Regions from separate parts of the Cupriavidus sp. HE11 genome, predicted to be linked through region 1. Evidence: predicted binding sites of a transcription regulator. Region 1 holds the regulator's gene; the other holds the start of a gene.
The links. Region 1 encodes FliA, which starts transcription of late flagellar genes. Its sites were predicted from a motif close to CTAAAGTTTNNNNNNNNNNNGCCGNTA; they were not measured.
Positions count from the first base shown of each region.

Region 2: ACOABP_RS13360 (DUF342 domain-containing protein) is a predicted target of FliA. The motif match lies at 1,515-1,541, and genes of this name have one in related genera.

Region 1 covers NZ_CP184465.1:1,714,698-1,719,222, forward strand. The annotation lists gene flhF (flagellar biosynthesis protein FlhF) at 1-243, shown strand, start outside; gene ACOABP_RS24995 (MinD/ParA family ATP-binding protein) at 256-1,065, shown strand; gene ACOABP_RS25000 (RNA polymerase sigma factor FliA) at 1,175-1,891, shown strand; gene ACOABP_RS25005 (flagellar protein FlhE) at 1,891-2,349, shown strand; gene paoA (aldehyde dehydrogenase iron-sulfur subunit PaoA) at 2,638-3,294, shown strand; gene ACOABP_RS25015 (FAD binding domain-containing protein) at 3,291-4,250, shown strand; gene paoC (aldehyde oxidoreductase molybdenum-binding subunit PaoC) at 4,247-4,525, shown strand, end outside.
Region 2 covers NZ_CP184464.1:2,874,356-2,878,880, reverse strand. The annotation lists gene ACOABP_RS13360 (DUF342 domain-containing protein) at 1-1,400, opposite strand, end outside; gene ACOABP_RS13355 (class I SAM-dependent methyltransferase) at 1,627-2,466, shown strand; gene ACOABP_RS13350 (DUF1415 domain-containing protein) at 2,517-3,089, opposite strand; gene ACOABP_RS13345 (NAD(P)/FAD-dependent oxidoreductase) at 3,092-4,525, opposite strand, start outside.

The DNA of each region.
Region 1 (4,525 bases):
GCTTCGGCACGCGTCAATGCGCCGGTGCCGGGCGCCGTCCTCAACGAGGGCATGGGCCGTCTGCTGGCACTGCTCGACGTGCTCGAAAACTACCCGGGCCGCGGCATGGCAGCGGCCATGCCGATGATCGAAGATGCACCGGAGCCGGCGGCATCCGCAATGCATGCGATGCAAGCCATGGACACCATGGACGCGCTGGTCGCCATCGAAGACACGCCGCAGCTTGCGGCCGCCGGGGAGTAAGCGTTGAACACGATGGCCTCCGATCAGGCCGAAAGCCTGCGCCGCCTGCTGGCACCGCGCGTCACGCGGCGCATCGCCGTGGTGGGCGCGGAGCAGGGTGTCGGCACCACCACGGTGGCGCTGGGCCTGGCCAATGCGCTGTCGATGCAGGGCGAGCGCGTGCTGCTGGTGGACGAAGACATGTACGGCGCTCGGGCAATGCGCCCGGCCGGTGCCGCGCCGGTCGCCACGCTGGCCGATGTACTGGACGGCCGTGCGCCGCTGGCCGTTGCGGCCGGCACGCGCGGTGCCAGCGGCATTGCCGTATTGCAGGCAGGAGCGATTGCCGCCCGCCCCGACGAACGGGCGCTGGCGGCGCGACTGCCTGACGTGCGCTCGATGCTGGTCGATGCCCGCCGCGATATCACCGGCGCGCTGTCGCCGCTGGCAGGCATGGCCCACAACTTTGTGATCGTCATGCGCCCCGAGGCCACGTCGATCACCGCCGCCTATGCATGCATCAAGCGGCTGCATCACGAATACGCATGCCGTCATTTCCAGCTGGTCGTCAACCTGGCGGCAGCGGAAGGAACGGTCACGGCGCTCGCGCGCAACCTGGCCCGCACCGCGAGCCAGTATCTGGGCGTGGAGGCCAGCCTGGCAGGGTACCTGCCGATGGATCCGCTGGTGGCGCGTGCGCTCCAGCTGGGACGGTGCGTGGTGGAGGCGTACCCCGCCGCCGCGGCCACCGGTGCGTTGCGGCACATCGCCAGCAGTATCGGCGCATGGCCGCTGCGTCACGAAGCATCGTCCCTGGGAATGGCCTCGGCCGTTGCCGCATAAACGCAAGAACAAGAAGTCTCGACAAGACCGGAAACTCAGCCTGCCAGCCGCCGATTCTCAGCCTCTCCGGCGCTGGCACAAACAGTAAGCATTTAACGAGAGTTCCACCATGTATACGATTCAGGGAAAGCTCGAGCAGGCGGATGTGGTCAAGTCACACGCGCCACTGGTGCGGCGCATTGCGCTGCAGCTGGCGGCCAAGCTGCCCGCCAGCGTGCAGATCGACGACCTGATACAGGCCGGCATGATCGGCCTGCTCGACGCCGCCAAGCGCTATGAAGACAACCATGGCGCCCGGTTCGAGACCTACGCAAGCCAGCGCATTCGCGGCGCCATGCTCGACGAGGTGCGCGCCAACGACTGGCAATCGCGCAGCCTGCGCCAGTTCACGCGCAAGATCGAGCGCACGCAGCGCCAGCTGGAGCAGAAGCTTGGCCGCACGCCGATCGATTCCGAGGTGGCCAAGGAACTGGAGATGCCGCTCGAGGAATACCAGGAGCTGCTCAACGAGGTCTATGGCTGCCAGCTGCTGCACTACGAGGATTTCGAGCGCTCGGGCGAGGAGGACTTCCTCGATCGCCATCTGGGTGTCACCGACGATGCCAACCCGCTGACCGTGCTGATGGAATCGGGCATGCGCGAGGCGCTGATCCGCGCCATCGACAAGCTGCCCGAGCGCGAGAAGCTGGTGCTGTCGCTGTGCTACGACCAGGAACTGAACCTGCGCGAGATCGGCGCGGTGCTGGAAGTGACCGAATCGCGCGTGTGCCAGATCCGCAGCCAGGCCATCGGCCGCCTGCGCACCCAGCTGCGCGGGATGCTGTGATGCGACGCGCCCTGGTCCTGGCCGTGCTGTGCGCGATGGGTCCAGTGGCAGCCCACGCGCAGACCTACGCTCCGGTCTTCACGAAAGCCACCTATGAACTGACCGGCTCGCGCTTTGCGTGGACGGCATCGTCGGTAGGGCCGCAGATCACGAACAAGGGCCAGCGTGCCCTGTCTTCGCCCGTGGTGCCGCTGGCAACGATGCCGCAGGCCATGGGCCGCATTACGTCCGTGCGCTGGCGCTACAGCTTCACGCGCACGCCGCCCGTGGACCTGCAGGCATATCTGTGCAATGCCGACCGCTGCGTGCTGCTGACGGGCGCCGAGGGCAAGACCGATGCCTTTGTCGGCGACGATGCCACCAAGGGCTTTGTCTTTGCGTATCGCGTACCGGGCCAGGGCGGACTCACGCCGATGCTCCAGGGCCGCAGCAACGAGGTGACCGTCAGCTACCGCTGAGATCCCGAGTTTTCACCGGCCATCCCTGGCCGACCCGATCCACGCCGATCTTCCCGCAGGTCTCCCGCCTTGCCGCTGGCGCCCGTGCCGCCGGTGGCACGCTTCATGCGCCTTTCCGCCCTGGCAACGTGCGGCAAGCGTGACATCTGTTCCCTGTGCAATCGGTGTGCATATTTACGGCGGCATTGTGTCTGCAATGCCCGCTGGCGCCATGTAATTCCTACGTGCAAGTCCCGCCACGTTGCCATCGTCTGTCCGTCATCTGTCAGCCAGAAAGGATCCAGCGACATGGAAGATTTCAGCGACATCAAGCTTTCGCGGCGGGAATTCGTGATGGCAGGCGCGGCTTCGGTGAGTGCCGCCGCCTTGCCCGCAGGGGCCGCCTCCGTCACTGCGCCCGCATCGGCGGTAACGCCCGCCGCCCTGAAGCCGGTGGCTTCCAACGTATCGTTCATCGTCAACGGGCAACCGCGCTCGCTGACGCTAGACACGCGCACCACCCTGCTGGATGCGCTGCGCGAACACCTGCACCTGTCCGGCACCAAGAAGGGCTGCGACCACGGCCAGTGCGGCGCCTGTACGGTGATTGTCGATGGCCGGCGTCTCAATTCATGCCTGACCCTGGCGGTCATGCACGAGGGGGCCCGGATCACCACGGTGGAAGGGCTCGGCACGCCGAACAACATGCATCCGATGCAGGTGGCCTTCGTCAAGCATGACGGCTACCAGTGCGGCTATTGCACGCCGGGCCAGATCTGCTCGGCGGTCGCCGTGCTCGACGAGGTACGCGCCGGTATCCCGAGCCACGTCACGCCAGACCTGAACGCGCGGCCGCACCTGTCGCCAGGAGAAATCCGCGAGCGGATGAGCGGCAATATCTGCCGCTGCGGCGCGTATTCGAACATCCTCGATGCCATTACCGAGGTCGCGGGGAGCCAGACATGAACCCCTTTACCTATGAGCGCGTGGCGACGCCCGCCGATGCGGCGGCAGCCGCGATGAAGACGCCGGGTGCCCGCTTTATCGCCGGCGGCACCAACCTGCTCGACCTGATGAAGCTTGGCATCGAATCGCCGATGCATCTGATCGACGTGAACGGCCTGGCGCTGGACAAGATCGAGCCATTGCAGCAAGGCGGACTGCGCATCGGCGCGCTGGTGCGCAATACCGACCTGGCCGCCGACCCGCGCGTGCGGCGCGATTACGGCGTGCTGTCGCGTGCGTTGCTGGCGGGCGCGTCCGGCCAGCTGCGCAACCGCGCCACCACAGCCGGCAACCTGCTGCAGCGCACGCGCTGTCCGTATTTCTACGACACGGCCCAGCCGTGCAACAAGCGCCAGCCGGGCAGCGGCTGCGCGGCGATTGGCGGCTTCAGCCGGCAGCTGGCCGTGATCGGCGGCAGCAACGCGTGCATTGCCACGCATCCCAGCGACATGGCCGTGGCAATGCGCGTGCTGGATGCCAGCGTGGAGACGGTGCGTGCCAATGGCGCGCACCGCGTCATCCCGATTGCCGATTTCCATCGTCTGCCCGGCGATACGCCGCATATCGAAACAGTGCTCGAACGCGGCGAACTGATCACGGCGGTGACGCTGCCGCCTCCGGTTGGTGGCACGCAGCTCTATCGCAAGGTGCGCGACCGTGCGTCGTATGCGTTTGCGCTGGTCTCGGTCGCGGCGATCCTGCAGCGCGATGGCACGGGGCGGGTCGCCCTGGGCGGCGTGGCCCACAAGCCGTGGCGGTTGGATGCCGCCGATGCCGAACTGCCGCACGGACCCACGGCCGTCACGCAGCGGTTGCTGGACGGCGCCACACCGCAGCCCGACAACGCGTTCAAGGTGCAACTGGTGCGGCGCACGCTGGCCGCCGTGATCACGCAGGCAAACGGGGCCAAGCCATGAAATTCGACACACCGGCCACTACCAATCCCATCGACGCTGGCCGCGTGGTCGGGCAGGCGGTGGACCGCATCGACGGCGCGCGCAAGACCACCGGCACGGCCACCTATGCCTATGAATGGCACGAGGTAGCCCCGAACCCCGCCTATGGCTACGTGGTGGGTGCAGGCATCGGCAAGGGTCGCATCCGCGCCATGCATCTGGACGATGCGCGCCGCGCACCCGGCGTGCTGGCCATCGTCACCGCGCAGAACGCCGGCAAGCTGGGCAAGGGCAAG
Region 2 (4,525 bases), on a different replicon from region 1:
GTGGCGCGCGCCTTCTCGCGAACGTCGCCCTGCGCGCGCTCCGGATTCTTGGCGAAGAAGGCAACCAGCTGCTGCAGCTTGGCCTGGTCGTCCAGCACCTTGCGGCGGCGCGCTTCCAGCTCGTCCTTCTGCTGGTCAGCGAACGGGTTCAGGCCAACCTGCACGGCCGTGGCCGATCCGGCGGGTGCGCCCAGGGTTGCCACGCTGACCGACTGCAGTGCGCGCGTACGACCGCCGCTGATGCTGCCCTGGGACGTGGGCGTGCCAACCACCACGCGTTCGCCCGCCGACACATCGCTCTGGCGGATGCCGCTTTCGACCACCACCTCGGTCTCCGCCTCGACGATCGCGTTCTGGATATAGCGCGCATGCACCGCGCCCTTGGTGCGCACGCTGGCTACGTCGTTGGGGTCGCCACCGTGGGCGGAGTCCGCCTTGCCGATGATGCCACCCTTGACGATCACGTCGCCGCCCGCCTCCACATGGGCCGCCTCGATGGTGCCCTGCACAACCACGTCGCCGGTGACGCGCACCGACATGCCCGTACGGATATCGCCCGACACACGCAGCGACCCATCGAAATTGACGTTTCCCGAATGCAGGTCCACGGCATCCACGTCCACCACGGGGCTGACGATCACGCCGTTCGGCAGCACGCGCGGCGATCCGGCGATCACCGCGAGCAGCAGGTTCGGGTCGTTGGGGTCGGCGGCCACACCGGTCAGGTCTGCCGCATAGGGGGTATCCACCACGGGTTCGGCGGCAATCGGCTTGCCCAGCACGTCCATGCCGTCCTTGCCGGATCTGGCCGGAGTGCGGCGCATCAGCGCCGTACCGGGATTCACCAGCAGCAGGCTGCCAAGGTCGCGCAGGTCGACGCGTTCGTCCTCGTTGTCGGCCTGTTCCGGCCGCTTCTGCTGCACCAGGCTGTCGAAGCGGGCCGTCTCGCCCTGCACGGGCGCCACGCCGCGCGCGATCTCGCGGCCTTCGCAACTGCCCGCCTCCAGCGCCACGCCAATGGCCGCCGAGTCGAGCAGCGCCACCACACCCATCGACGCCGCAGCGGCGGCAATATCGCTTTCCTCGATGATGCGGCCGCCTTCGGGCGGCATCAGCGTCAGCTGCAGCTGCAGCTTGTCGGCGGTGATCTCCAGTTCGAAGGCGCCGTCCAGCACCGTGCCGATCACCGCGTCGATTTCACGGTCGGTCAGCTGGCACTGGGTCAGGAATCCGGTCACGGCGGCCTGGTCCAGGCGCGCCCCCTGCCAGCCGTGCTCGGCCAGCGATGCTTCCAGCGCCGCCCGGTCCGGCGGCAGCCGGCCGGTTTCCGGTGTAAAACACGCCCTTACCTGATCGCCCGGCTGGTTGAGTTCCAGGCGTAATCCCACGTCCGCGTTCATGGCTCCCCGCTTTCTCGTTCTGCATGGCGCCATGCCGGCTGGGGTTCGTGCCCCGGGGTCCTTCCGCTTGGACGGCCGTACCTGCGCCAACTCTGCTTGTCGTGATCGAAGGTTTAACGGCAGGCGCACGAGTGAGCTTTAGCCCACAAAAGTAGGGGGCCGGTGTTTTGACGGGGTTTTCGGTAAACTGTCGGCCTTTCCGAAGCATCCACAGCCCCATCCGCCGATGTCCAGCACCCACGAAGTCCGTCCCGGCCAGTCAGTCGAACTGCTCAAGGAACTCCACATCCTGACGCGCGACGGCAAGATGAACCAGGACAGCCGCCGCAAGCTCAAGCAGGTCTACCACCTGTTCCAGTTCATCGAGCCCCTGCTGAGCGAGGTAAAGGACGCCAAAGGCGCCGTGTCGCTGGTGGATCACGGCGCGGGCAAGTCGTACCTGGGTTTCATCCTTTACGACCTGTTCTTCAAGGACCTGAAGGACAGCTCGCATATCTTCGGCATCGAGACGCGCGAGGAACTGGTCACCAGTTCGACCGCACTGGCGGAGCGCCTGGGTTTCCCGGGGATGTCGTTCCTGAACCTGTCCGTGGCCGATTCGATCACTTCGCCGGCACTGCCCGAAACCGTCGATGTCGTCACGGCACTGCACGCGTGCAACACCGCCACCGACGATGCCATCCGCTTCGCGCTGGCAAAACGCGCGCAGCATATCGTGCTGGTGCCCTGCTGCCAGGCCGAAGTGGCTTCGGTGCTGCGCAAGCACAAGGGCCGCCTGCTGGCCGGCAATCCGATGACCGAAATCTGGCGCCACCCGCTGCACACGCGCGAATTCGGCAGCCAGCTGACCAATGTGCTGCGCTGCCTGCAGCTTGAGGCGCATGGCTACCAGGTCAGCGTGACGGAACTGGTCGGCTGGGAACATTCGATGAAGAATGAACTGATCATCGCCCAGTACAAGGACTTGCCGCGCCGGCGTCCGGCCGAGCGGCTGCAGCAGGTGCTGGAATCCGTGGGACTGGAGGAACTGGGCGAACGCTTCTTCACGTCCGCCACGCCCGCCTAAGCGGAGGCGCGGCGTCGCGCCGCGTCCGTCAGCACGCCAGGGTCACCGCCTCAGAGGTCGCTCTTGCCGGCCATCCACTTGAGCCAGCCCGCGTGGCCCAGCTCGCGCAGGGTTTCCATGTTGCGCTCGTAGATGTCTTCGGCCTCGGGAAAGGCCTCCGCCGCGCGGGCGATGCTGTCCTCGCGCAGCAGATGCAGGATCGGATACGGCGCGCGGTTCGTGTAGTTCTCGATATCGTCCGGCGCCGTGCCTTCGAACTGGTATTGCGGATGGAAGCTCGCGATCTGCAGCGTGCCTTCCAGCCGCAGGCTGCCAAGCAGCCGGTCGGCAAAATACAGGAAGTCGTTGTACGCCAGGAAGTCGGCCAGCGCGTGCGGCACGATCAGCAACGTAGTATCCACCTGCTCCGGATCGGCTTCCGCCAGGCCTTTCAGCTCGCGCTCCAGGTCGTCCAGCACGTCCTCGTCGCGCGTGGCCTGACTGACCACGTACCGCACCTGCCCCTTCACGTGCACGCTCTTGGCGAACGGGCACAGGTTCAGGCCAATCACGGCACGCGTGAGCCAATGGCGCACATCGGCGACGATGCGCTCATCTTCCGGTCGGACGGCCTGGTCGCTCATCGTCACTGCCCTTTCTCGATGTGCAGCGCCACGGCTTCGGCCACTTCGATGCCATCGATGGCCGCCGAGTAGATCCCGCCCGCATAGCCGGCGCCCTCGCCGGCTGGATACAGCCCGCGCACGTTGATGCTCTGGTAGTCGTCGCGATTGCGGCGAATGCGCAGCGGCGACGACGTACGTGTCTCCACGCCCGTCAGCACGGCATCGTGCATCGCAAACCCGGCAATCTTCTTGTCGATCTCGGGCAGCGCCTCGCGGATGGCGTTGATGATGTAGTCCGGCAGCGACGTGCTCAGGTCGGTGGGCGTCACACCCGGCTTGTACGACGGCTCGACCGAACCCAGCGACGTGGACGCACGCCCGGCAATGAAATCGCCCACCAGCTGGCCCGGCGCACGATAGTCGCTACCGCCCAGTTCGAATGCGCGCTCTTCCCACTTTCGCTGAAATGCGATGCCTGCCAGCGGGCCGCCCGGGAAATCCTCCTCGGGCGTGATCCCCACCACGATGCCGGCGTTGGCGTTGCGCTCGGCACGGTAATACTGGCTCATGCCGTTCGTCACCAGCCGCCCCGGCTCGGACGCCGCTGCCACCACCGTGCCGCCCGGGCACATGCAGAAGCTGTACACGGCACGGCCGTTGCTGGCGTGGTGCACCACCTTGTAGTCGGCAGCGCCCAGCAGCTTGTTGCCCGCGAACTTGCCAAAGCGGCTGCGGTTGATCAGGCCCTGCGGGTGTTCGATGCGGAATCCCAGCGAGAACGGCTTGGCTTCCATGAACACGCCCCGGTCATGCAGCATGTGGAACGTGTCGCGCGCGCTGTGTCCCACGGCCAGGACCACGTGGTCGCACGGCAGGTAGTCGCCGTTGGAGAGCTTCAGCCCGCGCACCTGGCCGTTGTCGATATCGATATCGTCGACCCGCGTCTCGAAGCGGATTTCGGCGCCCAGTTCCAGCATTTCGGCGCGCATCTTCTCGACCATGCTCACCAGCCGGAACGTGCCGATGTGGGGCCGCGCCTTGTACAGGATGTCTTCAGGCGCACCGGCGCGCACGAATTCTTCCAGCACCTTGCGGCCGTAGTGCTTGGGGTCCTTGATCTGGCTGTAAAGCTTGCCGTCCGAGAACGTGCCCGCGCCGCCCTCGCCGAACTGCACGTTCGACTCCGGGTTCAGCACGCTCTTGCGCCACAGGCCAAAAGTGTCCTTGGTACGCTCGCGCACTTCTTTGCCACGTTCCAGGATGATCGGACGATAGCCCATCTGCGCCAGCAGCAGGCCGGCCAGCAGGCCGCACGGGCCCAGGCCGATCACCACCGGACGCGACTTCGGGCCGCCCTCCGGCGCCCTGGCCACGAAGTGGTACGTCATGTCCGGCGTGACGCTCCAGTTCGGTTTGCGCTGCATGCGCTTGACTGCCGCGGCCTCGTCCTTGAC